Regions from separate parts of the Sinomonas atrocyanea genome, predicted to be linked through region 2. Evidence: predicted binding sites of a transcription regulator. Region 2 holds the regulator's gene; the other holds the start of a gene.
What was found. The regulator HspR, encoded in region 2, represses chaperone genes until heat shock. The targets are predictions, from matches to a motif close to AAGTTGAGTCNNNNNGACTCAACTT.

Region 1: the regulator HspR is predicted to act here: its motif matches at 9,372-9,396, upstream of SA2016_RS03150 (ATP-dependent Clp protease ATP-binding subunit).

The regions. Positions count from the first base shown of each region.
Region 1 is NZ_CP014518.1:656,317-671,640, forward strand. Features, by position in the region: gene SA2016_RS03130 (dihydrolipoyl dehydrogenase family protein) at 1-1,242, opposite strand, end outside; tRNA gene SA2016_RS03135 (tRNA-Arg) at 1,684-1,760, opposite strand; gene SA2016_RS03140 (phosphoenolpyruvate carboxykinase (GTP)) at 2,055-3,878, shown strand; gene SA2016_RS03145 (PEP/pyruvate-binding domain-containing protein) at 4,019-6,469, shown strand; gene SA2016_RS03150 (ATP-dependent Clp protease ATP-binding subunit) at 6,633-9,311, opposite strand; gene poxB (ubiquinone-dependent pyruvate dehydrogenase) at 9,467-11,191, shown strand; gene SA2016_RS03160 (winged helix-turn-helix transcriptional regulator) at 11,211-11,552, opposite strand; gene SA2016_RS03165 (NAD(P)-dependent oxidoreductase) at 11,661-12,269, shown strand; gene SA2016_RS03170 (globin domain-containing protein) at 12,363-13,583, opposite strand; gene SA2016_RS03175 (RrF2 family transcriptional regulator) at 13,780-14,232, opposite strand; gene SA2016_RS21885 (LysR substrate-binding domain-containing protein) at 14,243-15,178, opposite strand; gene SA2016_RS21890 (EamA family transporter) at 15,251-15,324, shown strand, end outside.
Region 2 is NZ_CP014518.1:3,631,280-3,646,603, forward strand. Features, by position in the region: gene SA2016_RS21835 (hypothetical protein) at 1-131, shown strand, start outside; gene SA2016_RS16695 (alpha/beta hydrolase) at 188-1,486, opposite strand; gene SA2016_RS16700 (DMP19 family protein) at 1,536-2,459, opposite strand; gene SA2016_RS16705 (heat shock protein transcriptional repressor HspR) at 2,585-3,004, opposite strand; gene SA2016_RS16710 (DnaJ C-terminal domain-containing protein) at 3,008-3,988, opposite strand; gene SA2016_RS16715 (nucleotide exchange factor GrpE) at 4,144-4,815, opposite strand; gene dnaK (molecular chaperone DnaK) at 4,818-6,701, opposite strand; gene SA2016_RS16725 (fumarylacetoacetate hydrolase family protein) at 6,886-7,779, shown strand; gene SA2016_RS16730 (MFS transporter) at 7,760-9,166, opposite strand; gene SA2016_RS21545 (hypothetical protein) at 9,256-9,663, opposite strand; gene SA2016_RS16740 (methyltransferase domain-containing protein) at 9,819-10,649, shown strand; gene SA2016_RS16745 (LysE family transporter) at 10,691-11,311, shown strand; gene SA2016_RS16750 (low molecular weight protein-tyrosine-phosphatase) at 11,399-11,929, shown strand; gene SA2016_RS22335 (nucleoside/nucleotide kinase family protein) at 11,934-12,959, shown strand; gene SA2016_RS22340 (anthranilate synthase component I family protein) at 12,899-14,071, shown strand; gene cls (cardiolipin synthase) at 14,103-15,324, opposite strand, start outside.

The DNA.
Region 1 (15,324 bases), 1.4 Mb from region 2:
GTCCTCGTCGACGAGGAATTGGGCCCAGCCCTCGTAGTCCTCGGCGTGCTGCCATGCGCCGGCCACCGAGATGGGCAGCTCCACGGGGCGCACGCGGATGCCCGCCTCCCAGGCGTCCTCCTCAGTCAGGCCGACCGAGGCGACCTCCGGATCGGTGAACACCACGTGCGGCACCGCGAGGACGTCCGCGGTACGGGCCCAGCGGCTCCACGGGGCCGGGGCGGCGCCGCCGAGCTCGCCCCGGGCGCGGGCCACGATCGCGTCGCCCGTGATGCGGGCCTGGTACTTGCCCTGGTGGGTGAGCTTGGGGCCGCCGGAGCAGTCGCCCACCGCGTACAGCCAGGAGAGCCCCTGGACGCGGCCGGACTCGTCGACCTTGAGCGACGGCGGCTCGATCCCGAACGCGGGCAGCCCGAGTCCGTCCAGCGCGGCCCGGCGCCCAGCGGCAACGAGGACCCGCTCGGCCACGAGCTCGCGGCCACCCGGGAGCGTGAGGCGGGCGGCGCCGTCGTCCGTCAGGTCGGCACGCTCGGGGCTGACGCCCTCGAGGATCTCCACGCCGTCGGCGCGCAGCCCCTCGGCCACGAGCCGGCGCGCGTCCTCGGGGAACGCGCTCAGGAACGTGCCGCGGGCCAGGACGGTGACCTTCGAGCCGAGCCGCGCGAAGGCCTGCGCGAGCTCGGCGCCCGCCACGCCCGCGCCGATCACCGCGAGGCTCTCGGGGACCTCCTGCGCGCTCGTCGCATCCGGGGTGGTCCAGGGGTGGATGCCAGCCAGCCCGGGGATCTTCGGGAGGGAGGGCACCGAACCGGTCGCGAGCACGACGGCGTGGCGCGCCGTGAGCGCGAAGTGGTCGCCGTCGTCGCCGGTCACCCACAGCCGCTTGGCGCCCGTGAGGCGGGCGGTGCCGCGGATGAGGGCGATGCCCGCGCCCTCGGCCCATTCCACCTGCGAGGAGTCGTCCCAGTTGCTCGAGGCCTCGTCGCGGTGTGCGAGCACCGCCCGGAGGTCGAGGCTGCCCGTGACCGCCTCGCGGGCGCCCGGGACGCGGCGGGCCGCGCTCAGGGCGGTGCCGGGACGCAGGAGCGCCTTGGACGGCTCGCAGGCCCAGTAGGAGCAGGCGCCGCCGAGGAGGCTGCGCTCCACGATGGCCGCCGTCAGGCCCCCCTTGACGGCGCGGTCCGCGGCGTTCTCGCCGGCCGCGCCGCCGCCGATCACAATGACGTCGTACTCAGTGTCCACCCCAGCATGCTACGGGACCGCCCCGCCGCGGCCACCCCCTCCGCCGCCCCCCTCGCCCCCCCGTCTGAAGGTCAGCTCCTGAAGGTCACGTTCTGAGGGTCACCTTCTGAAGGTCAGGTCCTGAGGGTCACCTTCTATAGGTCAGGTCCTGGGCGTCATTGTCCAGACATTGACACTCAGGAGGTGACCTTCAGACGGGAGGCGGGCGGTGACCCGCATAAGCTGACTTCCAGAAGCCGACCCGCGGGAACCGGAACGAGGCCACAGCGTCGGAGCTGCTTGAACCGGCACAGCGGGTGTCGAGCCCTGGCCAGGGGCGGCGCCACGCGTACCCGAAACGGGAAAAGGGCGGCGAGATGCGTACCCGAAAGGGGAAAAGGGCGGCGAGATGTGTACCCGAAACGCAAGAAGGACCCGGGCGCGGTGACCGGGTCCTTCAGATGGTGCGCCCAGAGGGATTCGAACCCCCGGCCTTCTGTTCCGTAGACAGACGCTCTATCCAGCTGAGCTATGGGCGCTTGCGTGCCGTTCGGTTTGTTCCCGCCCCGTTCGGCCTCGAATAACTGTACGCGAACAGCGTGCCAACTCCAAATTGCCCCAGTGTGGCGGTCACCACCGCCACACAGCGCCACAAATTCTAGACCGGTCTACGTGACCTTGATCACTTAAATAGGATAGATGTCGCTCTTCGACCCCGGAAACACGGCAATTTCGGCATCCGCGCTCTCAAATCAGGGACTTTCGCCCCGGGTGGTACAGACCACCTTCCCTAGCATGGGAAGGACACGCCGACCCCACCGAAGGAGACCGACATGGGCGAAACTCGTCTGCCGCTGCTCGCGGAAGCCCCCACCACGTACGAGCCCCTGCTCTCCTGGGTCGAGGACATCGCCGAACTGACGAGGCCCGACCACATCCACTGGGTCGACGGCTCCGAGGCGGAGTACCGGCAGCTGACCGACGAGCTCGTCGCCGCTGGAACCCTCACACGCCTGAACCCCGAGCTGTTCCCCAACTCCTTCGCGGCCTTCTCCGACCCCGCGGACGTGGCCCGCGTCGAGGAGCAGACCTTCATCTGCTCGCGCAACGAGCGCGACGCCGGCTTCACCAACAACTGGATGGACCCGGACGCCATGAAGGAGAAGCTCACGGGCCTCTTCGAGGGCTCCATGCGCGGCCGCACCATGTACGTGATCCCGTTCGTCATGGGCCACCTCGACGCCGAGGATCCCAAGTTCGGCGTCGAGATCACCGACTCCGCCTACGTCGTGGCCTCGATGCGCATCATGGCGCGCATCGGCACCGACGTGCTGAAGAAGATCGAGCAGACCCGGGCGTTCTTCGTGCCCGCGCTCCACTCCGTCGGCGCCCCGCTCGAGGAGGGCCAGGAGGACGTGCCATGGCCGTGCAACCCGGAGAAGTGGATCGTGCACTTCCCGGAGGAGCGCTCCATCTGGTCCTACGGTTCGGGCTACGGCGGCAACGCCCTGCTCGGCAAGAAGTGCTATGCCCTGCGCATCGCCTCCGTCATGGCGCGCGACGAGGGTTGGCTCGCCGAGCACATGCTCATCCTCAAGCTCACGAGCCCCGAGAACAAGGTCTACAACGTCGCCGCCGCGTTCCCGTCGGCGTGCGGCAAGACCAACCTCGCGCTCCTCGACCCGACGATCGAGGGCTGGAAGGTCGAGACGCTCGGCGACGACATCACCTGGATGCGCTTCGGCAAGGAAGGCGAGCTCCGCGCGGTCAACCCCGAGGCGGGCCTGTTCGGCGTCGCGCCCGGCACCGGCTGGGGTACCAACCCGAACGCGATGCGCGCCATCGCCAAGGGCAACAGCATCTTCACCAACGTGGCCCTCACCGACGACGGCGGCGTGTGGTGGGAGGGCATGACCGAGGAGGTCCCCCGCCACCTCACGGACTGGCAGGGCAACGACTGGACCCCGGACGCCGACCGGCCGGCCGCGCACCCGAACTCCCGGTTCTGCACCCCGATCGACCAGATCGACATGCTGGCCCCGGAGTACTTCGCGCCGGACGGCGTCGAGGTCAACGCGATCCTGTTCGGCGGCCGCCGCAAGACGACCGTCCCGCTCGTGACGCAGTCCCGCAGCTGGGCCCAGGGCATCTTCTACGGCGCCACGCTCTCCTCGGAGACCACGGCGGCCGCCGCCGGCGCCGTCGGCGTCGTGCGCCGCGACCCGATGGCGATGCTGCCCTTCATCGGCTACGACGCGGGCGACTACCTCGCCCACTGGGTGCGGGTCTCCGCGAAGGCCAACCCCGAGAAGCTGCCCAAGATCTTCCTCGTGAACTGGTTCCGCCGCACGAGGGACGGCGGCTTCGCGTGGCCCGGGTTCGGCGACAACAGCCGTGTCCTCAAGTGGGCCATCGAGCGCATTGAGGGCACCGCGGACGCTGTTGAGACCCCGATCGGCCACGTGCCCACGCCGTCGAGCCTGGACCTCACCGGCCTCGACATGACCGAGGCCGAGGTCGAGGATGCGGTCCGCTTCGACCGCGAGGAGTGGCTCAACGAGCTTCCCGGCCTCACCGAGTGGTTCGAGCGGTTCGGCGGCTCGCTGCCGAAGAGCATCACGGCCGAGCTCGAGTCCCTCAAGTCCCGTCTCGCCTGAGACGGCCATGACCCCGGCGGTTTAGACGGCGCCGGTCTTCTGGGAGGGCTGCCCCGCCGCACACGGGGCGGCCCTCCCGCCCCTTTCTGGGGGCACCTTCTGACCTCCAGATTCGAGGCGGGCGGCGGTAGCGTGGGGTGATGGACGACGGCGCCACCCCACCTCGTGTCCTCCCGCTCGCCGCAGTGGGTGCGGGCGACCTGCCCGCCGTGGGCGGCAAGGGCGCGAACCTCGGGGAGCTGATGGCCGCCGGGCTCCCGGTCCCGCCCGGCTTCGTTGTGACGACGGCGGCGTACCGCGCCCACGCCGCAGCCGCCGGACTCGACCCCGAGGCGGCCGCGGAAGACCCCGCCCGCGCAAGGGACCTCCTGACCAGCACGCCCCTGGCCCCCGCGGCGCGGCACGAGATCGCCGCGGCCCTGGCGGACCTCGGCCCCGACGGGATGCGCGTGGCGGTCCGGTCCAGTGCGACCGCCGAGGACCTGCCCGGCGCCGCGTTCGCCGGGCAGCAGGACACCTTCTTGGACGTCCACGGCACCGATGCCGTGCTCGACGCCGTGCGCCGCTGCTGGGCCTCCCTCTGGACCGACCGTGCGGTCGACTACCGGAGGCGCCAGGGGATCGACCCGCACGAGGTCGCGATCGCCGTCGTGATCCAGCGGATGGTCCCCGCGGAGGCGGCGGGGGTGCTGTTCACGGCCAACCCGCTCACGGGCCGCCGCGACGAGCTGGTCGTCGACGCGGCTCCGGGGCTCGGGGAGGCCGTCGTCTCGGGCGAGGTCACGCCCGAGCGGCTCGTCCTCGGGCGCGACGGCGCCGTCCGCTCCGTGGTGCCGCGATCCGAGGGCGCGCCCCGCGTCCTCTCCGACACCGCCGCGTCGCAGCTGGCCGCGCTCGCGGTCCGGGCCGAACGGCATTTCAGCGGACTGGCGGGGGAGGAGGCGCCGCAGGACATCGAGTGGGCGCTCGCGGACGGACGTATCAGCCTCGTCCAGGCCCGTCCCGTGACGGCCCTTCCGCTGGCGCCGCCGGAACTCGGCCGGATCCAGCGCACGGTGGGGCCGTTCTTCCTCGAGATGTTCGCGGTCCGCCCGCACCCCTTGGACGTCACGGGGTGGCTCGCCCGCGGCGTGCTGCCGATGCTGCACCTCATGGCCGGCAGCGTCGGGGTCCGCTTCCCGCCCCTCGACCAGGTGATCCACGAGCGCGACGGCGTTCCCCTCCAGCTCGTCCCGCCGCGGCCCAGGCCGAGCCTGCTCATGGTCGGGGCGCCGCTGTCCGTGGCCCGGCGGATGCGCCGCTACGACGTGCGCCGCTGGACCGCCGACCCGCTGATGGCCGAGTTCGATGCCGCCATCGCCGCCCTCGAGGCCGAGGACCCCGCTGGGCTGCCCTGGCCGGACCTCGTGCGGCGGGTGGACCGCTGCAACGCCGCGCTCGAGCCGGTTGCCAGGATCCGGGTGCGGTACCTGCCCTCGGCGTTCGTCCCCTTCGCCCCGCTGCGGCTCCTGCTCGCCGCGGTCGGGCTCGGCCGGCTCGCGTCGCCGCTCGTGGCGGGCGAGCGGACCCGAACGCGGGACGGCAACGACGCGCTCGAGGTGCTTGCCGGCGTCGTCCGCACCGATCCCGAGCTGGCCAGCGCGGCGGCCGCGCTCGACCCGCCCGGGTTCCTGCGCGCCGTGCGGGAGCGCCCCGAGTTCGCGGGCTTCGCGGCGGAGCTGGAGGCGTTCCTCACCGAGTATGGCCACCGCGAGTCCGTCAGCGTGCTCCTGGCGACCGCGCCCACGTGGCGCGACGATCCCACCCCGGTCGCCGCCATCCTGATGTCCCTCGCGGCGGCACCGCCCGGCGGCCCACGGCCGGACCGGTCCGCCGAGGCCCTCGCAGAGCTCCTCGCACACCCGCTCCTGCGCCCGCGGCGCGCGGCGGCGGCTGCCCGCGCGGTGGTCGCGGCCTGCCGCCGCGGGCTCGCGTTCCGCGAGGACACGCACTTCCAGGCCTGCCGGGTGCTGCCGCCGCTGCGCCACACGTTCCTAGAGCTGGGCCGCCGCCTCGCGGAGGTCGGCGCGCTGGCTGCCCCCGAGGACGTGTTCGACCTCCGCTTCGACGAGCTGGCCGCCCTCGCTGACCCGGTGGTGATGGACGACGGCGAGGCCGCCCGGGTGCGCGGCCTCGCCGCCCGCAGGGGCCGGCTCAGGCGTGAGTACGCGGGCGTCCCGATGCTCGACCCGGGGCTGTTCGCCCGCGTCCGCACCGGCGCGGACGGCGGCGGCGCACTGCTCACCGGGACGCCCGCGAGCGGCGGCGTCGCGGAGGGGCCGGTGCGGGTCGTGTCCGGGCCCGAGGGCTTCGCGTCGCTGCGGGCGGGGGAGGTGCTGGTGTGCCCCAACACGAACCCGTCGTGGACGCCGCTGTTCGCCCGGGCCGCCGCGGTGGTCGTGGACACCGGCGGCCTGGGGTCCCATGCGGCGATCGTCGCGCGGGAATACGGGGTGCCGGCGGTCATGGCGACCGGCGACGGCACCTCCGTGCTGCGGGACGGGCAGCGGGTCAGGGTGGACGGGAGCCGCGGCCGCGTCGATCCCGCCTGACCCCCAGACACGTCTGAAGGTCACCTCCTGTGGGTCAAAGTCAGGACAATGACCTTCAGGAGGTGACCTTCAGAGCGGCGCACCCACAGGAGGTGACCTTCAGAGCGGCGCACCCACAGGAGGTGACCTTCAGGAGGTGACCTTCAGGAGGTGACTCCCAGAATCAGGCGGCGGCGGCCGCCTCGGGGACGTCGGCGCGGACGGCCAGAACGCTGTCGGCCAGCACGGCGTCGTCGTGCGCGTCCGCGCCCTCCGGAACCGAGACGCCCACCGTGACCCGGCCGCCCTCGGCGACCACCCCGGTGACGAGCAGGTCGGCGACCCGGTCCTCGAGCTCGCGCTGGATCACGCGGCGCAGCGGGCGGGCGCCGAACTCGGGCTCGTAGCCGCGGTCGGCGATCCAGTCCACCGCGTCCTCGTCCACGGCCAGGGCGATGCCCTGCGCCGCGAGGCGGGCCTCGGTGCCCCGCAGCTGCAGCCGCACGATCTCGTGGAGCTGCTCGCGGGTGAGCTTGCGGAACAGCACGATCTCGTCGATGCGGTTGAGGAACTCGGGCCGCATCGTCTCGCGCAGCCGGCCCATGATCCGGGCCCGCAGCTCGGTCTCGGAGGGCCCGCCCTCGGCGCCGCCGGCCGCGAAGCCCAGCGCCGCGCCGCGGGTCGCGAGGAACTCCGAGCCGAGGTTGCTGGTCATGATCACCACCGTGTTGCGGAAGTCCACGGTGTGGCCCTGGCCGTCGGTGAGCCGCCCGTCGTCGAGCACCTGCAGGAGCAGGTTGAACACGTCGGGGTGGGCCTTCTCGACCTCGTCCAGGAGCACCACCGAGTACGGGTGCCGGCGCACGCGCTCGGTCAGCTGGCCGGCCTCGGAGTAGCCGACGTACCCCGGAGGGGCGCCGACGAGCCGCGAGACCGTGTGGCGCGCGCCGAACTCGCTCATGTCGAAGCGGACCATCGCGGACTCGTCGCCGAACAGCGAGGCCGCGAGCGTCTTCGCGAGCTCGGTCTTGCCCACGCCGGTCGGGCCGAGGAACAGGAAGCTGCCCACCGGCCGGTTGGCGTCGCCGAGCCCGGTGCGGTTGCGCCGCACGGACCTGGCGATCACGGAGACCGCGTCCTCCTGCCCGATCACGCGCTCGTGGAGCTCGTCCTCGAGGCGCGCGAGCCGCTCCCGCTCGCCCTCGGTGAGGCGCGCGGCGGGGATGCCGGTGGCGCGGGCCACCACCGCGGCGATGTCCGCTTCGCGCACGACGGCGTCAGGCTGGCCTGCGGCCGCGGCGTCGCCCTCGGCGGGGGCTGCGGCAGGACGGGGAGCGCCCGTGGCCTCCGCCTCGATGGTCGCCGTGATGGCGTCGATCTCGTCCCGGAGCCGGGAGGCCTCCTCGTAGGCCTCACGCGCGATGGCGGCCTCCTTCTGCTCGGTCAGCTCGGCGACCCGGGCCCCGAGGGCCTCGAGGTCCACGCGCGGGCCGCGGGCCAGGCTCAGCCGGGCGCCGGCCTGGTCGATGAGGTCGATCGCCTTGTCCGGCAGGTACCGGTCCGTGATGTAGCGGTGTGAGAGCTCGACCGCGGCGCGGATCGCGTCCTGGGCGTAGGTGACGCCGTGGTGCTCCTCGTAGCGGTCCTTGAGCCCCTCGAGGATCGCGACGGCGTCCTCCACGCTCGGCTCGCCGACCGTGACGGGCTGGAACCGCCGCTCGAGGGCGGGGTCCTTCTCGATCTTGCGGTACTCGTCGAGGGTCGTGGCGCCCACGAGGTGCAGCTCGCCGCGGGCCAGCCGGGGCTTGAGGATGTTCCCGGCGTCCATGCCGCCCTCGCCGCCGCCCCCGGCACCGACCACGGTGTGGATCTCGTCGACGAACGCGATGATGTTCCCGTCCTCGGCGATCTCGTCCATGGTCTTGGTCAGGCGCTCCTCGAAGTCGCCGCGGTAGCGGGTGCCGGCGAGCATCGCGGGCAGGTCGAGGGAGATGACCGTGGTGCCGGCGATCTGCGCCGGGACGTCCCCGGCCGCGACGGCCTGGGCCAGGCCCTCGACGATCGCGGTCTTGCCCACGCCGGCCTCGCCGATGAGCACGGGGTTGTTCTTGGTCCGGCGCGCCAGGATCTCGATGGCCTGCTCGATCTCGTCGGCGCGGCCGATCACCGGGTCCAGCCGGCCCTCGCGGGCGAGGGCCGTGAGGTCCGTGCCGAACTGCTCGAGCATCGAGCCCTTCGCGCGCCGGCCCTTCTGGGCTGCCGTGGCCCGCAGGGGGCGCTTGGCCGCGCGCGGCGAGCGGCCGGCGTCGTCCGCGGAATCCTCGGCGGCAGGCGAGGACTCGCCATCCTGCAGCGACCGCGGGGTGACCCCGGCGGCGGCGAGGATCTGGCCCGAGGCTGCATCGGAGTTGAGCACGAGCGCGAGGAAGAGGTGCTCGGGATCGATGTAGGTCGAGCCGACAGAGCGGGCCACCTTGTAGGCGTCGAGGAAGGCGTGCTGGGCGCTCGTGGTGAGCGAGGGCATGCCGTCGGCCTCGTCCCGCTCGCCGCCCACCGCGCCCGGCAGCCGATCCTCGGCGGAGGCAGCGATCTCGGCCGGGTCTGCCCCGGCATGCGCGATCATCGCACCGACCTGCTCCGTCTCGGTCAGGGCGCGCAGCAGGTGCAGGGCGTCCACTTCGCGGTGGCCGTGCTCCTGGGCGTAGCGGCCGGCGGCGTTGAGGACCGTCTGGGTCCCGCGGCTCACGAGCCTCGTCGTGTCGATGGGGCGTCCAGGCCGGCGAGCGCCCTGGCCCTGCAGGTAGCGGGCGAGGAACTCGTCGAAGGAGCCATTGCCGGCGGCGGGGCCGAAGAAGAGTGGCATCAGTTGTCCTCCGAGGGAGATCGTGTCGTGGCGTTGGAGTCGGTCGGGCTACAACGGTAGAAGTTGAGTGACTTACGCTCAAGTTCAACGCTGTGGCCAACGAGATATTCCCGAGGGGTATCCGCGATCTGCGCCACGCCGCTAGGTTGAGGACCATGACGACCATCGCGCAGAACATCGTCGAGACCCTCGCAGCCAACGGCGTCCGCCGTGTCTACGGCCTCCCGGGCGACTCGCTCAACGGCTTCACCGATGCGCTCCGGGCCACTCCGAGCATCGAGTGGGTCCACGTGCGGCACGAGGAGGCCGGGGCGTTCGCCGCGGCGGCCGAGGCCGCGCTCACGGGGGAGATCGCCGTCTGCGCAGGGTCCGCGGGCCCCGGCAACCTGCACCTCATCAACGGCCTCTACGACGCCAACCGTTCCCGGGTGCCCGTGCTCGCGATCGCCGCCCACATCCCGAGCACCGAGATCGGCTCGAACTACTTCCAGGAGACGCACCCGCAGGAGGTCTTCCGCGAGTGCAGCGTCTACGCCGAGCAGGTCACCGACGCCGCGCAGATGCCGCGCATCCTCGAGATCGCCATGCGCACCGCGGTCGAGAAGCGCGGCGTCGCGGTGGTGGTCCTGTCCGGCGACGTGGGTCTGACCTCCACGAACTCGGACCGGGTCACGGTGGTGCGCCGGGCCCGGCCCCGGGTGGTGCCCAACGACGCCGAGCTCCGCGAAGCGGCCGGGATCCTCAACGCCGCCGGCAAGGTCACGATCCTCGCTGGTGCCGGCGTCGAGGGGGCCCACGACGAGGTCGTGGCGCTCGCGGACGCGCTCGCCGCGCCGATCGTCCACTCAATGCGCGGCAAGGAGTTCATCGAGTACGACAACCCCTTCGATGTCGGCATGACGGGCCTGCTGGGCTTCTCCTCGGGCTACCGGGCCATGGAGGACTGCGACGCCCTCCTCATGCTCGGCACGGACTTCCCGTACCAGCAGTTCTTCCCGTCCAAGGCCAAGATCATCCAGGTCGACCTGCGCGGCGAGCAGCTCGGCCGGCGCGTGCCCCTGGACCTCGGCCTCGTCGGGGACGTGCGCGACACCGCGGCGGCGCTGCTTCCCCTCGTGCCGCGCAAGAAGCGCCGCACGCACCTCGAGTCCTCGCTCAAGCACTACGCGAAGGCCCGCTCCAAGCTCGACGACCTCGCGACCCCGACCAAGAAGGGGCAGCCGCTGCACCCGCAGTTCGTCACCCGGACCCTCGACCGGCTCGCGGCCGAGGACGCCGTCTTCACCGCCGATGTGGGCACCCCGGTGATCTGGGCGGCCCGCTACCTGACGATGAACGGCCGACGCCGGCTGGTCGGCTCGTTCACGCACGGCTCCATGGCGAACGCCCTGCCGCACGCGATGGGCGCCCAGGCGGCGTTCCCGGGCAGGCAGGTCGTCGCGCTCGCGGGCGACGGCGGGCTCTCGATGCTCCTGGGCGAACTCCTGACGCTTCAGCAGAACCGGCTGCCGGTGAAGCTCGTGGTGTTCAACAACGCGTCGCTGAACTTCATCGAGCTCGAGATGAAGTCCGTGGGGTTCGTGAACTTCGGCACGGGCCTGGACAACCCGAACTTCGCGGCGGTCGCCGAGGCGATGGGCATCAAGGGGGTACGGGTCAACGACTCCTCCGAGCTCGAGGCGGGGCTCGCGGAGGCCCTCGCCCACGACGGGCCCGCGCTCGTGGACGTGGCGACCATGCGCGAGGAGCTCGCGATGCCGCCGACCATCACCGCGCAGCAGGCTGGCGGCTTCACGCTGTACGCCCTCAGGACCGTGCTCTCCGGCCGGGGGGACGAGGTGCTCGACCTCGCGAAGGCCAACTGGCGGCGGGTCTTCTAGGAGCCGGCGTGCCCGGGGGTCAGCCCGCCGTGTCGAAGGCCTCGCGGGCCTCCAGGATCGTGGCGGCGTGGCTCTCGGCCCACGCGCGCACCGCCTCGAGCGGCGCCAGCAGGCTGCGCCCCAAGGGTGTGAGCGTGTACTCGACGCGCACGGGGACCTCGGCGAAGACGGCACGCGAGACGAGGCCGTCCCGCTCGAGGGTGCGGAGGGTCTGCGTGAGCACCTTCGGCGTCACGCCGCCGATATCGGCCCGCACCTCGGAGAACCGCCGCGGACCGTCTTTGAGCGACTGGAACACGAGCGGCGTCCACTTGTCCCCGATCCGTTGGAGGACCACCCGGGAGGGGCAGTCGGGATCCATGACGTCGAAGGGGATAGTTTCCACAAGGTAACTATAGAACTTTGAAGTAGCTGGTATCAAATAGATACTGTTGACTCCGTTCACGACATCGAGCACCGAGGAGCCCTCATGAAGATCGCCGTCTACGGAGCCACCGGAATGGTGGGCAGCCAGATCGTCGCCGAGGCCGTGCGCCGCGGCCACGAGGTGACCGCCATCAGCCGCAAGGGTGTCCCGGTGGAGGGGGCCGCCGTCGTGCGCGCCGCCGAACTGGCTGACACGGAGGCCTTCCGCGAGATCGCTGCGGCGAACGACGCCGTGGTGCTGGCGACGGCGCCGGACCGCACCGGCGGCCCGCGCGAGCCCTACGTCGAGGCGCACCGCGCGATCGCGGCGGTCCCGACCGACACCCGGCTCTACCTGGTGGGCGGCTTCGGCGGCCTCGCGACGCCGGACGGCACCCGCATCAAGGACACCCCGGGCTTCCCGGCCGAGTACAAGGGCGAGTCGGACGCGGCGTTCGCCGCCTACGAGGCCCTGCGCGACGCCGGCGCAGACCTCACCGTCCAGGCGCCCGCGGCGGTCATCGCGCCGGGCGAGCGCACCGGCAGGTACGTCACCGCGGTCGGGGTGCCGGCCGCGGGCGAGTCCATCTCGTCGCAGGACTTCGCCGTCGCGGCGCTGGACGAGCTCGAGCAGCCGCAGTTCCGCGGGACGTTCTTCACCGCCTCCAACTGACGTCCCGCCTGCGCGCGCGCGTCGAGCCGCCACCCTGATGCCTTCCAGAGCGCAGGGTGGCGGCTCGACGCCGTCTGAGGGCCCTCCTCGGGGTCAGTTCGCCGAGGCGAGCCAGAGGTCGGGGCCGAAGACCTCGTAGTGGATCTTCGTGGCGGGGATGCCCTTGGCGATCGCCTGCGAGCGGACCTTCTGCATGAATGGCAGCGGGCCGCACAGGTACACGCTGGCGTCCTCGGGCAGGTCGATCTCGGCGAGGTTCATGAAGCCCTCGTGCGTGTCGAGGCGCGCGGACCCGCCACCGGCCGTCGCGCCGACCGCGGTCAGCTCGGGCTGGGCCTGCTCGAGCCAGACCGCCAGGCGCGCCCCGTCGATCCTCTCGACGTCCTGGAGCATCTGGTCGGAGAGGGCCCAGGTGTCGAGGCTGCGGTCGGCGTGGAGGGCGAGGACCTCGCGGCCCGAGCCGTGCGTGGCCAGGGCGCGCAGGATCGAGGCGGCCGGGGTGCAGCCGATGCCGGCCGTCGCGAGGATGAGGGGACCGTCGCCGTCGTCCAGGGTCACGTCGCCGTACGGGTTGGAGAGCTCGACGACGTCGCCCACCTGGATCTTCTCGTGCATGACCGGCGAGACCTCGCCGCCGTCGTTGAACTTGGTGGTGATGACGCGGCGCTCGGTCGACTCGGCGTCGGCGGAGAGCGTGTACTGGCGCGCCTGGAGGAGTCCGTCCGCGACCGGGATGCGCACCGAGACGAACTGGCCGGGCTGGCCCGGGGTGGCGGGGGTGTCGTCCGCGGGCTCGAACACGAACGTCATCGTGGTGGGGCTCGCGGGAACCTTCTCGACGACCCGCCACGGCATCCACATCTTGGTGTTCGCCTGCTGCGCGTAGAGGCCCTTCTCGATCTTGACGAGGGCGTCCGCCATGAGCCAGTAGACCTCGGTCCACGCGGCCGCGACCTCGTCGGTGACCGCCTCGCCGAGGTCCTCGGCGATGGCCTCGAACAGGTACTTGTAGACGATCTGGTACTGGTCCTCGGTGATGCCGAGGGAAGTGTGCTTGTGGGCGATCCGGCTCAGGACCGCCTCGGGGAGGGTGTCCGGGTTGTTGAGGAGGTGGCTCGCGAACGCGGCGATGGCCCCTGCGAGGGCCTGGCGCTGGGTGCCGTTGGCCTGGTTGGCCCGGGAGAACGTCCCGTTGAGGAGCTCGGGGTGCGCGGCGAACATCTTCTGGTAGAACAGCGGCGTGATCTCGCCGATGCGGCTGCCGACGAGGGGCAGGGTGGCTTCGATGACGGGGCGCGCGGTATCCGAGAGCATTGCGACTCCTCAAGCTGGGGACTGGTCCCCGAGAAGGGGACTTGGTTATTCCGCATCTTCGATGCTGAATTAATCCCAGTTTTCTACGTTGCGTAGAAAATGGCAATTCGGGTCCGTGTGGGGGTGGTCACACTGCCGTCGGAGGGGCGTGGTCCGAGGGGATGCCGGCCCGAGGAGGGCTTCGGCTCGCGGGCGCTCAGGCGGCGGGCGGCCGCAGCCCGATCTGCATGAGCATGGGAGCCATCTGGCGCTCGTGCGGCAGGGAGGCGACCACGACGCCGTCGAGCTCGCGGTAGAAGGCCTCGCGGGCGCGGCGGAGGGCACCGCGGAGCCCGCACTGGAAGTTCAGGGGGCAGGTGCCGTTGGCGGTCTCGCAGTCGGCGAGGTCCGCCCGGGTGTCGAGGTCGCGCAGCACGCTGCCCACGGTGGCGGAGCGCCCCTTGGCACTGAGCTGGACGCCGCCCGCACGCCCGCGGGTCGACTCGAGGTAGCCGAGCTCGCGGAGCCGGAGGACGGCCTTGCTCACGTGGTTGTAGGGGGTTCCGACTCCCTCGGCGATGGTGCGCGTGGCGAGCGGGACGCCCGAGTCATTGGCTGCCAGGAGCATGAGGGCGCGCAGGCTCACATCCTCGAAGGCCGTCATGCGCATGGGGAGTATTCTACTCGCCGGTTTCACCTGGCGCCGAGCCCGTCGCGTCGGCGCCGGCGGCCGCCTCGTGCAGCAGCCGCACGAGCAGCTGAACGCCGGGACTCGCGGCCATGGTGCGCCGATACGCCGCGGAGATGACACGGCGGGGCCGTTCGCCTGCCACGGGCCGTGCCACGACGGTGCTCGGGAGCGGCGGCCGGCCGAGCCTCGGCACCAGGGCCAGTGCCGCGCCGTCGCCGGCGAGGGCCACGTGGGTGGCGAAGTCGGGATCGGTGAAGGCGACGCGCGGCACCGCCCCCTCGGCCTGGAAGAGGCGCATGAGGGCCTCATGGCAGATCGCGCCCTTCGGGGTGGCGCACCAGGTCTCGTCGAGCAGCTCGCGGCGGTCGAGAGCGAGCCGGCCGGCAAGCCGGTGGTCGCGGGGGAGCACCACGTCGGCCTCGTCCTCGCACAGCTGCTCGACGGCCACATGCGCCGGGACCTCCAGGGGGACCGAGTTCCAGTTGTGCACGACCGCGACGTCCGCGTCCCCGTGGGCCACGAGGGCGACGGCGTCGACCGGATCGACGCTCGTGACCTCGAGGCGGGCCTGGGGGGCCTCCTGGGCGAGCCTGCGAGCGACGTGTCCGAACAGCGCGCGGGTCGCCGTCGAGAACGAGGCGACCGAGAGCGTGCCCTGCGGCGCGTCCCCGGCCGTGAGCATCGCCTCGACGCGCTCGAGATCGGCCAGCAGCCGGGACCCGTGCTCCACGAGGGTCCGTCCGCGCTCCGTGAGCAGGACGCCCCGGCCCTGCCGCTCGAGGAGGGCCGCCCGCGACTGGCGCTCGAGCTTCTTGATCTGCTGCGACACCGCGCTCGGGCTGAAGCCGAGCGCGTCTGCGGCGGCAACGACCGAGCCGTGCCGCTCGACAGCCGCGAGCGACCGGAGGGCCTGAAGGTCAATCATGAAGAAATCGTAGATGGTGGCGTGCACGAATCAACGCTGGTGCTGCATTGTCTTGGCCCGGATGATGGAGGGGTGAAGCCCCGCCATGCTGCCCTCGCCGTCCTCGTCGCCGTCCTCTGGGGACTCAACTTCATCGCGATCGAGCT
Region 2 (15,324 bases):
ACAGTTTCGTCGCGCCGTCGTGCGAGCTCTGCGGGCAGCACCGGCACATCGTGTGGCAGCAGGACGGGGACAAGTGGGTCCCCCGGGACAAGGGCTGCTCCAACGAGGCCTGTCCGCAGTACAACGGCTGACGGCCTGCGCGGCCACCCGCACGCGCGCCCCTGACGGGCGGCGCTGGGCGGGTGGCCTACTTCTGTCCGCCCAGGCCGAGGACCGGGAAGAGGACCTCGAAGGCTTCGCGGAACCCGCCTCCGATCGCTCCGTGGACGTGGCCCGCGCCGGGGACGGTGCGGAAGGACGCGGCCATGCCGGCCGCCTTGGCCGCCTGCTCGGCCCGCCGGACCCCGGGCGTGAACGTGGGATCGCCCGAGCCGACCGTGAAGACCGCCGTGATGTGCGAGTACGCGCCGCGGTGCCGGGCGAGGATGGCGGCGGGCTTGGCGGCGTCGAAGGCCTTCACGTCGCCGTGGAAGACGTCGGTGATGACGGCCTGCGGCGACTCGGCGCCGGGGTACTCCTCCCCCGACGCAGAGAACATGGCCCCGAACAGCGCGGGCCGTTCGGCAGCGAGCTTGAAGGCGCACGCCCCGCCGTTCGAGTACCCGCCGATCGCGGTGTGGGCCGCGTCCCCGAGGACGTTGAAGGTGCGCCTGGCCCAGGGGATGACGTCGTCCAGGATGTAGCTCTCCGCCGGGCCGTAGGTTGTCGAGTCGGCGCAGGCCGGATCGCCCTTGGTGCCGATCTGGTCCGCGACGACCACGATCGGCGCCAGGCCCCGGTGGGTGGCGGCGAAGGCGTCGAGCACGTTGGCGACGGCGCCGGGGTCCGGGGTGCCCGGGTCGCCCATCATCAGGATGACGAGCGGCAGCCGGACCGGGTGGGCGGTCAGGGCCGCGGGCGGGAGGTAGACGCCGGCGCGGCGCGCGGGGAAGCCGTTCGAGGGGATCTGCACGGTACCCCGGCGTCCCACGGCGGGCATTCCGGCGGGCGGGGTCCATCCTGACAGGAGCTTTCCCGCCGAGGCGCCCCTGGCGGGCCCGACGTCCTTGGCCAGCGCGCCGAGGTCGATCGGCGCGCCGGTCGACACCCCGACGAGGGCTCCCAGCGTCCGGTCGTAGCCGAAGTAGGCGTTGATGGCAGTCCCGCCGGAGACGGCGACGACGAGGACGCCCGCCGCAGCCAGTGCCCTGCGCCAGGCCGGCCGGTCCCACAGGCAGGCCAGGGCGACTCCGCCCGCCGCGCAGGTCGCCATGAGAAGGCGGCCGACGTCCTCCGGGAGGTAGAGGCCGAGGAAGTCCGCGGCATCCCACACGATATAAAACGTGAGCCCCACGAGGGTCCCGGCCGCCGCGGCGAGGAGGAGCCGCTGGGCCCGCCAGCGGTCCGACCGGGCCGCGATGAGCACCACGAGGACCGCGACGCCGGCGGCGACCACGCCGCCCACGAAGGCCCCGTCGAGGATGTCGAGGCTGTAGAGCCAGTCCATGCCGCCTCCCGGCCCACGTCAGGGCGTACGGCCGGCGCCGGCCGGCGGCTCAGGGGGCCGTCTGCGCTGCGCGTCCGTCCTCGGGGCCGCCCCGCCGGGAGGCCTCGACCGCACCATACCCATCGGCATCATCATCGGCCGTCCAGTCGTCCTCGTCCAGCTCCACGAACTCGACGGTGGCGAGGACCGTCCCGTCCTCGGCGTCGACCATCGCGGCCTCGTCGCCCTCCTCCACCATCACGTACTCCCCCAGGTCGGTGGTGAAGCGCCACGCGAGGGCCTCGGCACCGCGGTGCACGTAGGCCGCGTCGGCGGCCGTGACGGCCACGAGCTCGTGGCCGGCGGCGTCGCACAGCTCGCGGATCACGAGCTCGTGGTCGGGCATGTCGCCCAGCCCGCTCCGGTCCTCTGCAGCCCGGCGCTCCTCGAGGTCGTCGATGAGCCCCACGCGGCGCGCGATCTCGTCCTCGATGCCGTCCTCGTCGAGGGCGAGCAGGCCCTCCTGGCCCCTGAGCCAGGCAGCGTTGAGCGCCAGGAGGTCTTCCTGCTCGAGGAGTGCCTCGAACCTGTCGTCGAGGGCCTCGGCCCGGGCCACGGCGACGGAGCCGTCCGCGTCCCCCTCGAGGTACGCCTCGGTGTCCTCCACGGTCAGGGCCGCGACCGCGGCAGCGAGCTCATCGAAGAGGGCCAGGTGCCCGGCCGCGCCCATCTCGCGCAGGCCCTCGCGGACGAGGCGGTCGACCTGCGCCCGCTCGTGCGCCGCGAGGGCGTACTGTGCGAAGCCGCCGTCGAGCATCTGCGCGAGGTAGAAGTCCACGTAGTAGCTGCGCAGCGCGTTCGGGGCGATCTCGCGCTCGTCGAGCAGTTCCTCGTACATGGCGTTGACGATGTCGATGTTGGCGTCCACGACGGCTTCGTCGCCGGCCGTGAGGGCCTCGGCCGGGAGGACGACGGGATGCTGGGCGGTGCTCATGCGGGGCTCCTCGCTCGTGCGGTCACTCACGCATCGAACGTACGACGCCGCCGGCACCGCGCGCGGGGCACCCCGGCCGCCGCCCGGTGAACGTTGGGCGAACCTTGGGGGTCCCGTGCCGGCCGTCAGCGCTGCGGGCGCCAGACCACGAGGGCCTGGGACCGCGGTTCGGGCCGCTGCCCGCGCGCGAGGCTCACGACGTCCCCGGCGATTCCGGCGGCGAACACGCGCCGGGCCTCGCTGGCGCGCTGCGTGTTGGCGAGCTCGGCCTGGAGCTCGGTCACGCGCGCACGCAGGGCCGCGACCTGGTTCTCGAGCTCGAGGATGCGGCGGATCCCCTCGAGGGACACGCCGTCCTTCGAGAGCCGCTGCACCTCCCGCAGCATCTCGACGTCGCGCTGGGAGTAGCGGCGCTGGCGGCCGCCCTGGCGGGACGGCGAGACGATCCCCAGACGGTCGTACTGGCGCAGCGTCTGGGGGTGCATCTCGGCCAGCTCTGCCGCCACGGAGATCACGAAGATCGGAGCGTACGGGTCGATGGCCATGGCCTAGAGCCTCGCTTTCTCCGCAAGGTGTGCGCGCGGGTCCGACTGGCCGTTCTTGGAGACGGCCTCCGCGAAGGTGCGGATGGCCTGCTCGGCCTCCTTCGAGAGGTTCTTGGGGACGACGACGTCGACGGTGACGAGGAGGTCGCCCGAGCCCTTGGAGGTCTTCACGCCGCGGCCCTTCACCCGCAGCGTCCGGCCGGAGCTCGTCCCGGCCGGGACCTTCATCTTCACGCTCGGGCCGTCCGCGGTGGGGACCTCGATCTGGGCGCCGAGGGCGGCCTCGTCGAACGTCACGGGCACGTGGATGCGGAGGTTGTCGCCCTCGCGCGTGAAGAAGTCGTGCGGTCGGACGTGGACGGTGACCATGAGGTCGCCCGGCCCGGCCGATCCGGGGCCGCCCTTGCCGCGGACGCGGACCTTCTGCCCGTCCCGGATGCCCGCGGGGATGCGGACCTCGATGACCTCGCCGTCGCGCTCGCGCAGGCCCACCGTGGTGCCGCGGATGGACCCGGCGAAGGAGATCGTGGTGCTGGCCTGGCGGTCCGCACCGCGCTGGGGCGGGGGCTGGAAGCCCGCGCCGCCGAATCCGCCGCCGCCGAAGAGGTCGGCGAACTCGGGCGGGAGGTTGCCGGTGTTGAACCCGCGCGAGTGGCGGCCGGGGCCGCCGCCGAACAGCCCGCCGAAGAGGTCCTCGAAGCCGGCCGCGCCGGCCCCGCCGCCGGGGCCGCCCGCGGAGAAGCGCGCGCCCCCCATGGCGCGGATCGCGTCGTACTGCTGGCGCTGCTCGGGGTCGGACAGGACGGAGTTGGCCTCCGTGATGTCCTTGAACTTCTTCTCGGCCTCGGCGTCACCCGGGTTCTGGTCCGGGTGGTACTTGCGGGCGAGCTTGCGGTAGGCCTTCTTGATGTCGGCCTCGGAGGCGTCCTTGGACACGCCCAGAATGGCGTAGAAGTCCTTCTCCACCCAGTCCTGACTGGCCACGAACGCTCCTTAGATCAACTGCTGCTTCAAGTGTGCACGGTTTCGGGTACAGATCTCGTCACGGATATGCCGTTTCGGGTACGCGGGCGAGGGCGCCCGCGTACCCGAAACGCCCAGAGGGCGACGAGATGCGTACCCGAAACGGGAGGGGTGGGTCAGCCCTGCGGCGTCGCCACGATCACCTGGGCCGCGCGCAGCACGCGCGCCGAGGTCCGGTAGCCCGTGCGGAGCACCTGCTGGACCGTGTCCACCTCGATGCCCTCCCCCGGCTGCTGGATGAGGGCCTCGTGGATGTTCGGGTCGAACTCGACGCCCGCCTGGTCGATCCGCTCCAGCCCCTGGCCGGCGACGATCGACTCGAGCTTGCCGGCGATCGAGGCGAACGGGCCGCCCTCCAGGTCGCCGTGGGCCCGGGCCGCGTCGATGTCGTCCAGTACCGGCAGCAGCGAGCTCAGCACACCCAACGTGGCGACCTCCCCCGCGACCGCGCGGTCGCGGTCGACCCGGCGGCGGTAGTTCACGTACTCCGCCTGGAGGCGCAGCAGGTCGTTGCGCAGCTCGGCCACCACGGCCGCCTGCCCCTCCTGCTCGCCGGCCTCGGCCTCATTGAGGATCTGCTCGGCCTGGGCCAGCGCGTCCCCCGAGTCGTGGGCCTCGTCCACGGGCTGCATCTCCTCGTGGCCGTCGTGCGGGGCGGCCTCGGAGGCCTCCGCGCCCTCCGGGTGCCGGGCCTGGCCGGTGACCGGGTCCACCTTGCGGTTGTCCCGGATCACCGGCTCGGGGCGCTCGGACCCGTGCTCGTTCTCGTTTCCGTGGTGAGGGGCCATGGTTACTTCTTCTCGTCCTCGTCAACGATCTCGGCGTCGACGATGTCCTCGTCGGCGTTCGCCGACGCGCCGGCGTGGGCACCCGCGTCGTGCGTCCCGGCCTGCGCGCCGTCGCCCGCGGCGGCACCCGCCTGCGACTGGGCGTAGATCGCCTCGCCGAGCTTGGTCTGGGACTGCTGGAGCTTCTCGAACGCGGCCTTCACCTCGTCGTCGTTGTCCGTGCCCTCGAGCGCCTTCTTGAGGGCGTCGACGTCGGCCTGCACCTCGGCGCGGACCTCCTCGGGCAGCTTGTCCTTGTTGTCGGCGATGAGCTTGTCCACAGAGTAGGCGAGCTGCTCGGCGGAGTTGCGGCGGTCTGCGGCCTCGCGGCGCTGCTTGTCCTCGGCGGCGTGGGCCTCGGCCTCGGCGACCATGCGGTCGATGTCGTCCTTGGACAGCGCGGTGCCGCCCGTGATCGTCATCGACTGCTCCTTGCCGGTGCCCTTGTCCTTCGCGGAGACGTGCACGATGCCGTTGGCGTCGATGTCGAAGGTGACCTCGATCTGCGGGATGCCGCGCGGGGCCGGCGCGATGCCGGTCAGCTCGAAGGTGCCGAGCGGCTTGTTGTCGCGGGTGAACTCGCGCTCGCCCTGGAACACCTGGATCGACACCGAGGGCTGGTTGTCGTCAGCGGTCGTGAAGGTCTCGGAGCGCTTGGTCGGGATGGCCGTGTTGCGCTCGATGAGCTTGGTCATCACGCCGCCCTTGGTCTCGATGCCGAGGGAGAGCGGGGTGACGTCGATGAGGAGGACGTCCTTGCGCTCGCCCTTGAGGACACCGGCCTGGAGCGCGGCGCCGACGGCCACGACCTCGTCCGGGTTCACGCCCTTGTTCGGCTCCTTGCCGCCGGTGAGCTCCTTGACGAGCTCGGACACGGCCGGCATGCGGGTCGAGCCGCCGACGAGGACCACGTGGTCGATGTCCGCGACCTTGATGCCGGCCTCGGAGATGACGTCGTGGAACGGCTTCTTGGTGCGCTCGAGCAGGTCCTTGGTGAGGTCCTGGAACTTGGCGCGCGAGAGGGACTCGTCGAGGTGCACCGGGCCGTCGGGGGTGACGGAGAGGTACTGGAGGGAGATGTTGGTGCTCGTCGAGGACGAGAGCTCCTTCTTGGCCTGCTCGGCGGCCTCGCGGAGGCGCTGGAGGGCGATCTTGTCCTTGGACAGGTCGATGCCCTTGACCTTGAGCTGGCCGAGGAGGTACTCGACGACGCGCTGGTCCCAGTCGTCGCCGCCGAGGCGGTTGTCGCCGGCGGTCGCGCGGACCTGGATGGTCGAGAAGCCGTCCTCGTCCTTGCCGACCTCGAGGAGGGAGACGTCGAAGGTGCCGCCGCCGAGGTCGAAGACGAGGATGAGCTCGTCCTCCTTGCCCTTGTCGAGGCCGTAGGCGAGCGCGGCCGCGGTGGGCTCGTTGATGATGCGCAGGACGTTCATGCCCGCGATCTCGCCGGCCTCCTTGGTGGCCTGGCGCTCGGCGTCGTTGAAGTACGCCGGGACCGTGATCACGGCATCGGTGACCTTCTCGCCCAGGTACGACTCGGCGTCGTTCTTGAGCTTCATGAGGATGCGCGCGGAGATCTCCTGCGGCGTGTACTTCTTGTCATCGATGTTGACCGTCCAGTCGGTGCCCATGTGGCGCTTGACGGACGCGATGGTGCGCTCGATGTTGTTCACCGCCTGGCGCTTCGCGATCTCGCCGACCAGCACCTCGCCGGTCTTGGAGAAGGCGACGACCGACGGCGTGGTGCGGCCGCCCTCGGCATTCGCGATGACGGTCGGCTCGCCGCCCTCCAGGACGGAGACGACGGAGTTGGTGGTGCCCAGGTCGATGCCGACTGCACGGGACATAGGTTCCTCCTGCTGGTTTCTGGTCTGGACCAAGTTGAGCGGTCTGCACTCAACTCTACGCAGCCCGAGCTGGATGTCAAATGAAGTTGAGTGAGGTCGACTCAAGTTCATCACCTGACCGGTCCGGGCGGAGGGCGCTAGGCTTCCTTTCATCGGAATGAAGTTTCCACATGATGGAGGAAGAATGAAGTTCCTGAGACTCGGCGACGCCGGCACGGAGCAGCCCGCCGTCCTCGCGGCCGGCACCGACGGCACCGACGGCACCGAGCGGGCCTACAGCCTGCTCCCGCTCACCCGGGACATCGACGGAGCCTTCCTCGCGCACGACGGCGCAGCCCGGGTCCGCGCGGCCCTCGCCGCCGGGGAACTCCCGGCCCTCGACCCGGCCGGCCTGAGGATCGGTCCGCCGGTGGCGCGCCCGCGGTCCGTGATCGCGATCGGCCTGAACTATGCCGACCACGCGGCCGAGGCCGGCGCCGACGTCCCGACCGTCCCGGTCGTCTTCCTCAAGCCCACGAGCACCATCGCGGGCCCCTTCGACCCGGCCCCCTACCCGGCCGCGGCCGGGAAGTACGACTGGGAGGCGGAGCTTGCCATCGTGGTGGGCCGCGACGCCCACCTGCTGCCCACCGTGGCGGCCGCCGCGGAGTGCATCGCCGGCTACGCCTGCGCCAACGACCTCTCCGAGCGGGACTGGCAGATGGGCGCGGCCGGGCAGTGGACCAAGGGCAAGTCCTCCCCCGGCTCCACCCCGCTCGGCCCCTGGCTCGTCCCGGCCGACGAGACCGATCCGGCGGACCTGCGCGTGCGCAGCTGGGTCAACGGCGAGCCGCGCCAGGACTCCCGGACCGCGGACCTCGTCTTCTCCCCGGCCGAGCTCGTCCACCACGTGAGCCAGTACATGCTGCTCGAGGCCGGCGACGTGATCCTCACCGGGACCCCGGCCGGCGTGGCCCTCTCCGGCCGCTTCCCCTACCTCGCCCCCGGCGACACGGTCGAGGTCGAGGTCGAGGGCCTCGGGCGCCAGCGCTGCGTGCTCACCGCCGAGCACGTCGGGGTCACCTCCGGCGCCCGCTGACCTCGGTCCCCGCGTGCCGCGGCAGCAGCGCGCTGTCCGCGACCGAGGCGAGCATGAGCACCGCGATCGCGGCGAAGGCGAACCGGTAGGGCAGGGCCGCGGCGTGCCCGGCCGCCTCAGGCAGCCACGCCGCCCCTGCCCGGATGAGGAGGGCGCCGACGGCGACCCCGAGGGCCGCGGCCAGCTGGACGAGGGTGTTGGCGATCGCGTTCGCGCTCGGCAGCTGCTCGGCCGAGACGTCGGCGTACTGGACGTTCATGTAGGCGGAGAAGCCGATGGAGCGGAACGCCCCCGAGGCCACGAGCAGGAGCGCGATCAGTGCCTCGGAGGTCTCGGGGGCGAGCAGCGCGCACGCGGCGAACGTCGCCGCGGACGCCGCCGCGGCGGTCACGAGCACCGGTTTGAACCCGAAGCGGCGGATGAGCGGCGTCGTCGCCGGCTTGACGCCGATGTTGCCCACGAACACGGCCGCCACCAGCAGCCCCGAATGCACCGGGTCCCAGCCGAAGCCGTCCTGGAAGAGCAGCGGCAGCAGGAACGGCACGGCCTGGATGGTGAGGCGGTAGACGAAGCCTCCCGTCTGGGTCGCACGGAACGTTCGCACGCGCAGCACCGAGAAGTCGAAGAGCGGCCGGGGCGCGCGGCGCATCCAGGCCACGGCGGCGGCCAGGCCGGCGAGTCCCAGCGCGAGGGTGGCCGCCGCCCAGCCGGCCGGGCGGCCCTCGCTGAGGAGCTCGAGGCCCACCACTACGGCCGCGACCCCGAGGGTCGTGAGCCCGAGCCCCGGCCAGTCGAGCCGGCGGCCGGCATCAGCGCCGCCCGCGGGCACGAGCCGCAGCGCGGCCACGAGCGCGGCGGCGCCCAGAGGGAGGTTGACCAGGAAGATCCAGTGCCAGGAGAGGTACTGGGTGAGCGCCCCGCCCACGAGCGGGGCGAGGACTGGGGCGAGCAGGCCGGGCCAGACGAGGAACGCCGTGGCCTTCAGGAGCTCGCCCTTGGGCGTGCCGCGCAGCACCACGAGCGAGCCGACCGGGACCATCATCGCCCCGCCGAAGCCCTGCACGGCCCGGAAGGCCGTGAGCGCCGCGAGGCCGGGACTCAGCGCGCACGCGAGCGAGGCGAGGGTGAAGACCAGGATCGCCGAGGTGAAGACGGGACGCGGCCCGAAGCGCTCGGCGAGCCAGGAGCTGAACGGGATGCCCATCGCGACGGCGACGAGGTAGGCGGTCATGGCCACATTGACGTCGGCCGGTGGCACCCCGAAGTCGGCGCCGATAGCCGGCAGGGCCGTCGCCAGGGCCGTGCCGTCGAGGAACTCCATGAAGTACGTCGCGGCGACGAGCAGCGCGAGACGGGGGTTCCAGGCAGCCGGGGCGGGTGAGGTCACCGGCTCAGGGTAGCGAGGGCGCGGCGCGCGCGGGAGGAGGGTCTCGCCAGGCGGGCCGGCACGCGGAGGCGGCCGGCCGGCGTCGCGCGTCAGTAGGCGGGGTACGTGAGGGCGCTGTTGACCATCTCGGCGTTGCCCGAGGCCGTCACCGCCCAGATCACGCCCACCGCGAGGACCGCGCTGATGAGCAGCCACACGAGGCTGAACCTGATGAGGGTGCGGGCGTCGGAGCGGCTGACCGAGGCGGTGTCGGTGCGGACCGCGTGGAGCTGCGCGCCAAGGCGGGCCATCGGCGAGGGGGCCGAGGCGAGGACCGAGTTCGAGGCGCAGTCGATGCTGCCGTCGCGCAGGGTCGCGACCATGCGGTTGGCGCGGCGGTCCAGGCGCAGGCTCGCGATGTTGTCGCCGTGGCGGGCGAGGAGGATGTCCTCGCCGAGGCGCATGCGGCCGTGCCGGCGGATTCCGTGGGCGCTGTTCGAGCTGTGGGTCAGGGACATCTGTGCTCCTCTCGGGATGAGGGGCACCATTGCCCGTCAGGTCGTATATGATTCGCCCTCAACTTTACGGGCCGAGGCGGGGCGACCGGCCCGAAACCGTGCTATAAGTAGCCAACTTCACACGCTGGTGTGACCCGATCCCCTAACGTGGTGTCATGGAAGCGCCGGACAGCACCGCGAAGACCCCCGACGACGTCTACACCCATGGCCACCACGAGAGCGTGGTGCGGGCCCACGCGGCACGGACCGCCGAGAATTCCGCCGCGTTCCTCCTCCCCCACCTCGCCCCCGGGCTGACGGTGCTCGACGTCGGGTGCGGGCCTGGGAGCATCACGTGCGACTTCGCCAGACTCGTCGACCCGGGCCGCGTGACCGGCCTGGACCGTTCCGAGGACGTCGTGGCCCAGGCGCGGGCGCTCGCCGAGGAGCGCGGGGTGGCCAACGCGTCCTTCATGGCGGGCAACGTGTACGACCTCGAGCTCGACGACGAGACGTTCGACGTGGTCCACGCCCATCAGGTCCTGCAGCACCTCACCGACCCCGTCGCGGCGCTGCGGGAGATGCGGCGCGTGGCGAAGCCGGGCGGGCTGGTGGCAGTGCGGGACGCGGACTTCCACGGGATGAGCTGGTACCCGGAGCTGGACGAGCTCGATGAATGGATGGACCTCTACCAGCGCATCGCGCGGCACAACGGCGCCGAGCCGGACGCCGGGCGTCGGCTCGTGGGCTGGATGCAGGAGGCGGGATTCACCGATGTCTCCCCCAGCAGCAGCAACTGGCTGTACGCGACGCCGCAGCAGCGGGCCTGGCAGGCACGCGTGTGGAGCGAACGCGTGCTGCACTCCGCGTTCGCCGAGCAGGCCCTCGAGTACGGCTTCGCCGAACAGGCGGGCCTCGAGCGGATCGCGGCGGGCTGGCACCGCTGGGGATCCTCCGCCGACGGCTGGTTCCTCATCCCCAACGGCGAGGTGATCGGCCGAGCCTAGGGGTGGCGGGCCCGCGCGCGCCGCGGCCCTACGCTGGTGGGGTGCCACTTTCCCTCTGGGGCGCCCTCGTGGGCGCCTGCCTGCTCATCAGCTTCACCCCGGGCGCCGGTGCCATCAACACCATGAGCAACTCGCTCACCTCGGGGTTCCGCCGCGCCATCTGGGGCGTGCTCGGGCAGCAGGCGGCCCTCGTGGTGCACCTTGCCGTGGTCGCCGCCGGGCTCGGGGTGCTCGTGGCCGGCTCGCCACTGGCCTTCAACGTGATCCGCTACCTGGGCGCCCTCTACCTGGCCTACCTCGGCGTGCGGCAGTTCTTCAGCAGGCCGGACACCTCCGCCGAGACGGCGGCGGCCCTCGCCAATGAGCCCTCCTGGTCCATGTTCCAGCGCGGGCTCTGGGTCAACCTCCTCAACCCCAAGGCCATCGTCTTCTTCCTGGCCTTCATCCCCGGATTCGTGCGCCCGGAGTCCCCGCTGTGGAGCCAGTACCTCATCATCGGCGCGACGATCGTGACGGTGGACATCCTGGTGATGTGGTTCTTCTTCGCGCTCGCGGCCAAGAGCTTCCAGCGGTTCACGCGCAGCGAGCGGGGGCAGCGCAGGCTCAACCGCATCTTCGGGGTGCTGTTCGTCGGCGTGGGCGTGCTCCTCGCCGTTGTCTGAGGAGCCCGTCGAAGGGCCCCGTCATGGACCGGCGGCAGGGTGCCCCCGATGCGGGACGCCGCAGCCGCGGACTTTATGCTTGGTCGCATGAACTCGACGGCGAGCCCCTACCGGATCATCACGGTCTGCACCGGGAACATCTGCCGTTCCCCCATGGCCGAGTTCATGCTCGCCGACTCCCTGCGCGCGGCCGGCCTCGCCGAGCACGTCCTCGTCGATTCGGCGGGCACCACCAGCTACGAGGTCGGGCGGCCGATCGACCCTCGCGCCGCCCGCGTCCTCGCGGCCCACGGGCTGCGCGCCCGCACCCACGTCGCACGCCAGTTCGAGGCCGCCTGGTACGGCGAGCGCGAGCTGATCCTCGCCCTCGACGTGGACCACTACGGGCACCTGCGCGAGCAGGCACCGCTGGGGGCCGCCGAGAAGGTGCGGCTGCTGCGCGAGTTCGACCCCGCCGTCGCGCACCTGGACCACCTCGATCAGGGGATCGAGGATCCGTGGTTCGGCGACCAGAGCGACTTCGAGACGACGTGGCGCCTCATCGCCGCGTCGGTGCCCGGCATCATCGCCCACGTGCGCCGCGAGCTCGCCACGCTCGGCCTGGCCGTCGACGCCTGAGCACGTGGCGCCCACCTTCCCGGCGCGCGCGCCGTCCGTGATCCTGCTCGACGGGAGGTCGGGGGCGGGGAAGACGTCCCTCGCCATCGAGCTCGCGGCCGCCCTGCGCGAGCACCGCACCGTCACCCTGATCCACCTCGAGGACGTCTACCCGGGGTGGGACGGCCTCGCCGAGGGCATCGCCCGGTGCGCGGACCACGTGCTCGGCCCCCTGCGCCGGGGCGAGGTGGCCCGCTGGCGCCCGTGGGACTGGGAGCGCGGCGCCGGCGGCCCCGAGCGCGTGAGCGAGCCCGCCGACGTGGTGCTCCTCGAGGGCGTCGGCGCGGGCGCCGCACCCCTGCGGGCCCTCGCGGACGCGGTGGTGTGGGTGGACGCGGCCGCCGACGAGCGCCGTCGCCGCGCCCTCGCCCGCGACGGAGACCTCTACGCGCCGCACTGGGGGCGCTGGGCCGCGCAGGAGGAGGCGTGGCTCGCGCACGACGACGTGCCCGCGGCCGCCGCCGTCACCGTCGCCTCCCCCGCGGGCACCGACCGGCCCGAGGGACTCGCGGACCGGGTGCTGGCCGCCCTCGCCGGGCTCCCCTCGCTGCGTGGGCTCCTCGCCCCCGAGCGCTCGGCACGCGAGTCCGCGGCCGTCGTCGTGCGTCGCCTCGGCGCGGCGCCGGACCCGGAGCGGCTCTTCCGCGGGCTCTTCGGTGCGTCCACGGCGGCGGTCTGGCTCGACTCCTCCGACGCCGAGGCCACCCCCCGAACGCCGAGGCCACGCCCCGGGACGGCGAGGTCACCCCGCGGAACCGTTTCAGCGTCATGGCGGACGACGGCGGCCTGCTCGGGCGGCGCATGGCCCACCGGCGGGGGCGCACCGACGTGGTGCACGGTCCGGCAACCGATGTGCCGGTTTCAGCCCACTCCGACACCCCGTTCTTCCGCTGGCTCGACGCCGAATGGGGCCACGGGCAGGCACCCGCGGTGCCGGGGCTCGAGTGCGGGTTCGCCCTCGGGTGGCTGGGGTACCTCGGCTACGAGCTGAAGCGCGAGTGCGGCGGATCCGACGTCGACCCCGGGCTCCCCGATGCCCAGCTCGTCTTCGCGGCCCGGGCCGTGGTCCTCGACCACGTGACCGGCCAGGCGTGGCTGCTGGCCCTCGACGCCGCGGACGCCGTGCCGTGGCTCGACCGCGCTGCCGCCGCCATCCGGGAGTGCGATGCTTCAGGCGGGCCGGCCGCGGCGACACCCGAAGCGGTGACCTCGGCGCCGGCCTTCACCGCACGCGACACCGCCGCCGCGTACCAGGACAAGGTGCGCGCAGCCCAGGCGGAGATCGCCGAGGGGAACACGTACGAGGCCTGCCTCACCACCACGCTCGAGGCGACCGTCCCCGCACGGGGCGACCGGCCCGGCGTCGTGCCTCTCGAGGCCTACGGAGCGCTCCGCCGCCGCAGCCCCGCGCCGTTCGCGGCGTTCGCCCGCTTCGGCAGCCTCGCGGTCGCGAGCACCTCGCCCGAGCGCTTCCTGTCGCTCGCGGCCGACGGCGGGCTGCGAGCCGAGCCGATCAAGGGCACCCGCCGCCGCTCCCCCGGCCCGTCGCCGGAGGACCCCGGGGCGGACGAGCGGGTGCGCGCCGAGCTCGCCGCGAACCCGAAGGACCGGGCCGAGAACCTCATGATCGTGGACCTCCTGCGCAACGACCTGAGCCACCACGCGGTCCCCGGGTCCGTGCGGGTGTCGCGGCTGTTCGCCGTCGAGACCTACGCGACCGTCCACCAGCTCGTGAGCACCGTCGACGCGCGCCTGCGCCCCGGCGCCTCCCGCGCGGAGGCCGTCGCGGCAGCGTTCCCGCCCGGGTCCATGACGGGGGCGCCGAAGATCAGCACCATGGCGATCCTGGACCGGCTCGAAGCCGGCCCGCGCGCTGTCTACTCCGGCGTGATCGGCTACTTCTCCCGCACCGGGGCCGCCGACCTCTCGGTGGTGATCCGCACCCTCGTCATGGAGACGGCGGACGACGGCGCCACGCGCCTCACGCTCGGAGTGGGCGGCGCCGTCGTGGCCGACTCGGACCCCGCGGACGAGCACGACGAGATCCGGGCCAAGGCGTTCGCCGTGCTCAGCACGCTCGGCTCGGAGTTCCCCCGGGACTGAGGCGGGCCCTTCAGGCTCCCCCCGCCGCCGGCTACTGGAGCGTGGCGGTGAGCCGGGCGACGTTGTCCACGTAGCGGCGCAGCATCGGCCGGCTGCGCCATTCCTGCAGGTCGAGGCGCTTGCTGACCTCGCGGTACATGTCCTCGACCCGACGCATCTGGTCCACGATCTCGCCGCCCGGGAGCATGAGCGAGACCTCCATGTTGAGCGAGAAGGACCGCATGTCCATGTTGGACGAGCCGAGGACGGCCACTTCGTGGTCCACGGTGAAGTGCTTGGCGTGCAGGACGTATGGCTTGGGGTAGCGGTAGATCTTCACGCCCGCGGTGAGCAGCTGCTCGTAGTAGGACTGCTGGGCATGGTGGACGAGGAACTGGTCGCCCTGCTCGGAGACGAACAGCTCGACGTCAACGCCGCGCTGGGCCGCCGTGGTGACGGCGTAGAGGAGCGAGTCATCCGGGACGAAGTACGGGCTGCAGATCGAGAGCCGGTGCTGGGCGGAGTAGATGAGGGTGTTGAAGAGCCGCAGGTTGTTCTCGTTGGCGAAGGCGGGGCCGCTGGGGACCACCTGGGCGGCCACGTCGCCGACGTGCCCCGCGGCCTCGAGCTGGTCCTCGAGCAGCACGTCCGTCTCCGAGAGCCAGTCAGTGGCGAAGACGATGTTGAGGGTCGTGACCACCGGGCCCTCGAGCCGGGCCATGAGCTCCACCCACTTGCGCTGGGCCCGCCGGTGGTAGGCGCGTTCGATCAGGTTCAGCGAGCCGGTGAAGGCGACCTCGCCGTCCACGACGAGGATCTTGCGATGGTTGCGCAGGTCCACGCGGCGCCACTGGCCGTGGACGGGCATGACGGGAAGCATCCGCCGCCACTGGACCTTGGTCGCCTTGAGCCGCTTGAGGAACGTGCGGTAGCCCTTGATGCGCAGGGTGCCGATGTGGTCGAACAGGAAGCGGACCTCGACGCCGCGCTCGGCGGCCTCGGTGAGGGCCGTGAAGAAGTCCTCGGTGACCTCGTCCCAGCTGACGATGTAGAACTCGGCATTGACGAACCGCTTCGCCCTGCGCACGGCCTCCGTCATCTCGGCGATCGCGTCCTCGTAGCCGGGGATCAGCCGGACCTTGTTGCCGTTGACCATCGGCAGGGAGCCGAGCCCGCGGTTGAGCGCGGCGGCGGAGTGCAGCCACTCGGGGCCCGGGAAGGTGGTGTCGACGTCGTGCGACTCCGCGAGCGCCGCCCGGACGCGCGCGTTGACC